Regions from separate parts of the Brevibacillus sp. JB24b genome, predicted to be linked through region 1. Evidence: a T-box and tRNA genes for the amino acid it is inferred to sense, from the RefSeq annotation. Region 1 holds a T-box; the other holds one or more tRNA genes.
The links. A T-box is a leader RNA that pairs with one kind of tRNA and senses whether it is charged. The one in region 1 lies ahead of leuS (leucine--tRNA ligase), so its partner is inferred to be a tRNA-Leu.

Region 1 (2,175 bases):
ACTATTGGCAGATACACGGTAAACCACAGACAATTCTTGACTTGGGATGTGGTACAGGCAGTATTGCCATTCCTCTAGCCCAAAAAGGCTATCAGGTAACAGGTGTTGACTTGTCGCCAGAGATGCTTGCAATTGCCTATGAAAAAATGAAAACAGCGCACGTTGATGTAACGTGGCTTGAACAGGATATGACAGAACTCTCAGTCAGCCCGATTGATTCGGTCATTTCATTTTGCGATTGTCTTAGTTACGTTACGGAAAAAGAAGCTGTGCAAGCTACGTTTCAGCGTGTCTACCAGCATATAAAACCAGGTGGAACGTTCCTTTTTGATGTACATAGTCCTTATAAAATTCTCACCTTTTTTGGAAATAACACGTTTACACATGTAGATGAAGAGATTAACTACATCTGGCAATGCTATACAGATGAAGAGCGATTAGAAGTGGAGCATGACCTTACTTTCTTTATTCGTTTAGAAAATGGATGTTATCAAAAACGGGAAGAAACACAATACCAAAGAGCCTATCAGCCAATGGAGATCATATTGTGGTTACGAGAAGCTGGCTTTGAAGAAATTAAGCTTACTGCTGATTTTGTAAATCTCCCGCCTGTTGCTGAAAGCGAACGTCTATTTTTTTCAGCCAAACGTCCTCATGATTGACATGTTCCGGTATAAACGACTATAATCGACTCATATATGAACAAAGCGATAATGAGGCCTAGTACAAAGGCTAGATCTGGTACAAGAGAGTTGACGGTAGGTGCGAGTCAACCCGATTCTTTTGGAACTCCCCTCATTGCCTTTTTGCTGAAAGACTTTAGTTGTGTAGGCAAAAGCGTCTGTCCACGTTACGGAAAAGGAAGGGAGCAGGGGACTGGGTAACGTTTCATAGTGTTAAACAGTTGCTTTGCTAACTAGGGTGGTACCGCGAGAAGAAAAACAACCTCTCGTCCCTAGCAGCTTTTTCGGCTGTTAGAGATGTGAGGTTTTTTTGTGTGTCTTAGTAGCGACGGTATTTGTCTGCTGATGATAATAGACACGGGTAACCTTGTGAACATGATTTTAATGTAGAATAAGGATTTGTGAAAGAGTAGAAGGAGGATGTAGCAAATGTCTATGCCGTACAATCCACAAGAGCTGGAAGTCAAATGGCAGAAAAAATGGAACGAACAACAAACAAACAAAACGGTGGAGGATTCCTCCAAACCTAAATTTTACTGCCTTGAGCAATTTCCGTATCCATCTGGGCGTTTGCACATGGGTCATATGCGTGTATATTCAATCGGGGATGTTATTGCTCGTTTGAAGCGTATGAATGGTTTCCAAGTATTGCATCCAATGGGATGGGATGCATTCGGTCTGCCAGCTGAGAACGCTGCGGTTAAATTCGGAGCACAGCCAGCTACATGGACATATGAAAATATTGACTTTATGAAAATGCAATTAAATCGTCTGGGTGTAAGTATTGATTGGAGTCGTGAAGTGGCGACTTGCTCCCCGGATTATTATAAATGGACGCAATGGCTATTTTTAACCTTCCTAGAACAAGGGCTTGCATATCGCAAGCGTGCTTTTGTAAACTGGTGCCCAGAATGTTCAACAGTACTTGCGAATGAGCAGGTTATTGATGGTTTGTGCTGGCGTTGTGATTCAGAAGTGACTAAGAAGGATTTGGAACAGTGGTTCTTTAGTATTACTGATTATGCGGAACGTCTGTTGACTGACTTAGACAAATTGACTGGTTGGCCAGAAAAAGTACGCACGATGCAAAAAAACTGGATTGGGAAAAGCGAAGGGGCTAATGTCACTTTCACAATTCCAGAGCTAAATGACGAGCAAGTAAAAGTATTTACAACCCGTCCTGATACGCTGTATGGCGTAAGTTATATGGTATTGGCACCAGAACATCCATTAGTGCCAAAATTGATCGCTGGTAAAGAGCAAGAAGCCTCTGTGCTTGCTTTTGTCGAAGAAATGAAGAAAGAGAGTGACATTACTCGCACAGCGACTGATGCTGAAAAAGTGGGTTTGTTCACAGGAGCATACGCAAAGCATCCACTAACTGGAGAGCAAGTACCGATTTGGGTAGCCAACTATGTACTGCTTGATTACGGAACAGGTGCTGTAATGGGTGTACCAGCTCATGATGAGCGTGATTTTGCATTTGCGAAAA
Region 2 (2,175 bases), 2.9 Mb from region 1:
AGAAACCCACTTTGTGCCATAGAAGGCTTTCTTAAATTAATTTTAGAAAGCACAAATGGAAATCATGTTTTGGAAAATTATGTACAGGTTGTTTTACATGAATTTGATAGTTTTCATCGGCAAATTACAGGTTTTCTGAGCTTTTGCAAGAAGCCTATTTTAGATGAAATATATAAAAAGGTCTCCTTAACTGATTTACTTCATGAAGTAGAAATACTGCTGACACCTCGTTTACATGCTGAAAATGTTACACTAATTATGCGTATGGAGCCCTGTGATTTAAATTGCTACAAAGAAGGGCTATCTCAGGTACTCATTCATTTATTAAACAATGCTATTGATGCGGTTAGTTCAAACGTATACAAGCACGTACAGGTATCTACATATAAACATACAGACAGCCTTACTATCATGGTAGAGAATAATGGGGAAGAAATCCCTCAAGATCTTGTAGAGAAACTTTTTCAGCCTTTCTTTTCCACCAAAGACGATAATACTGGGATCGGATTATCTATCTGTAAAAACATTATTGAAAAACATAATGGTAGTATTTACTGTGAATCTAATAGTACAGTTACACGTTTTTTTATCCGCTTACCATATGATTTACAATAATAAAAAAGCCTTTCCCATTGCATCCAGACAGAATTCGTCAGCTCAATAGATACGTAACATTAATAATATACTTTATATTATGCATAATATTTCGATAAAAGCACATAATCTCAGCTCCTGTTTTTTACAGCTGAGATTATGTGCTCGTGAGGAATAAATAACTCGTAAATTCTTGGTATCATCTATAACCACCTTTCAAAATTTAGATAATATCCAATATATCAGAAAAGAGTGTCCTTAAAAGGACACTCTTTTCTGATAACCAGTTCGATTAATTCAATGGAGCGGGTGATGGGAATCGAACCCACGCGACCAGCTTGGAAGGCTGGAGTTCTACCATTGAACTACACCCGCAAATTATATTGGTGCCGAGGACCGGACTTGAACCGGTACGGGATTACTCCCGACAGATTTTAAGTCTGTTGCGTCTGCCTATTCCGCCACCCCGGCAAAACGAAAATGTCGGGAAGACAGGATTCGAACCTGCGACACCTTGGTCCCAAACCAAGTACTCTACCAAGCTGAGCTACTTCCCGATATATGTAATATGGCGTGCCCTGAGAGATTCGAACTCCCGACCTTTTGATTCGTAGTCAAACGCTCTATCCAGCTGAGCTAAGGGCACATAATGGAGCGGACGACGGGTCTCGAACCCGCGACCTTCGCCTTGGCAAGGCGACGCTCTACCAATTGAGCTACGTCCGCATAAAAAATGGTGAGCCATGAAGGACTCGAACCTTCGACCCTCTGATTAAAAGTCAGATGCTCTACCAACTGAGCTAATGGCTCATACATGGTGGGGAGAGACGGATTCGAACCGCCGAACCCGGAGGGAGCAGATTTACAGTCTGCCGTGTTTAGCCACTTCACTATCTCCCCATGTATAATGTGGTGCCGGCGATAGGACTTGAACCCACAACCCCCTGATTACAAGTCAGGTGCTCTACCAATTGAGCTACACCGGCGCAAATTATGTTATTTAAAACCGTCATCTTTTAAAAAGATGGCGGAGCTGACGGGACTCGAACCCGCGACCTCCGGTGTGACAGACCGGCGTGAACTCCAACTTCACCACAGCTCCAAGAATTTGGTTGCGGGGACAGGATTTGAACCTGCGACCTTCGGGTTATGAGCCCGACGAGCTACCGAGCTGCTCCACCCCGCGACAATATAAAAGTAAAATGGTGGAGGATGACGGGATCGAACCGCCGACCCTCTGCTTGTAAGGCAGATGCTCTCCCAGCTGAGCTAATCCTCCAGATAAATGGTGACCCGTAGGGGATTCGAACCCCTGTATGACAGCGTGAAAGGCTGCTGTGTTAAACCGCTTCACCAACGGGCCAATTATGGCTATGGTGCTCCCGACAGGAATCGAACCTGCGACCTCTTCCTTACCATGGAAGCGCTCTACCGACTGAGCTACAGGAGCATGGCTCCTCAGGACGGACTCGAACCGCCAGCCTACCGGTTAACAGCCGGTTGCTCCACCATTGAGCTACTGAGGAACAGTATGAATGAATTGTTCTTTCAAAACTAGATAATGAAAGTCAGCATAAAGGC

Region 2: it encodes a tRNA-Leu, which carries the amino acid that the T-box ahead of leuS (leucine--tRNA ligase) is inferred to sense. The anticodon was not compared.

Annotation. Positions count from the first base shown of each region.
Region 1 covers NZ_JBNVQV010000001.1:1,527,762-1,529,936, forward strand. Annotated here, with positions in the region: gene ACQV1I_RS07465 (class I SAM-dependent DNA methyltransferase) at 1-662, shown strand, start outside; T-box leader at 702-960, shown strand; gene leuS (leucine--tRNA ligase) at 1,113-2,175, shown strand, end outside.
Region 2 covers NZ_JBNVQV010000001.1:4,379,393-4,381,567, forward strand. Annotated here, with positions in the region: gene ACQV1I_RS20415 (sensor histidine kinase) at 1-615, shown strand, start outside; tRNA gene ACQV1I_RS20420 (tRNA-Gly) at 896-969, opposite strand; tRNA gene ACQV1I_RS20425 (tRNA-Leu) at 979-1,065, opposite strand; tRNA gene ACQV1I_RS20430 (tRNA-Pro) at 1,078-1,151, opposite strand; tRNA gene ACQV1I_RS20435 (tRNA-Arg) at 1,164-1,240, opposite strand; tRNA gene ACQV1I_RS20440 (tRNA-Gly) at 1,245-1,320, opposite strand; tRNA gene ACQV1I_RS20445 (tRNA-Lys) at 1,329-1,404, opposite strand; tRNA gene ACQV1I_RS20450 (tRNA-Tyr) at 1,410-1,494, opposite strand; tRNA gene ACQV1I_RS20455 (tRNA-Thr) at 1,505-1,580, opposite strand; tRNA gene ACQV1I_RS20460 (tRNA-Asp) at 1,620-1,696, opposite strand; tRNA gene ACQV1I_RS20465 (tRNA-Met) at 1,704-1,780, opposite strand; tRNA gene ACQV1I_RS20470 (tRNA-Val) at 1,798-1,873, opposite strand; tRNA gene ACQV1I_RS20475 (tRNA-Glu) at 1,881-1,957, opposite strand; tRNA gene ACQV1I_RS20480 (tRNA-Thr) at 1,969-2,044, opposite strand; tRNA gene ACQV1I_RS20485 (tRNA-Asn) at 2,046-2,120, opposite strand.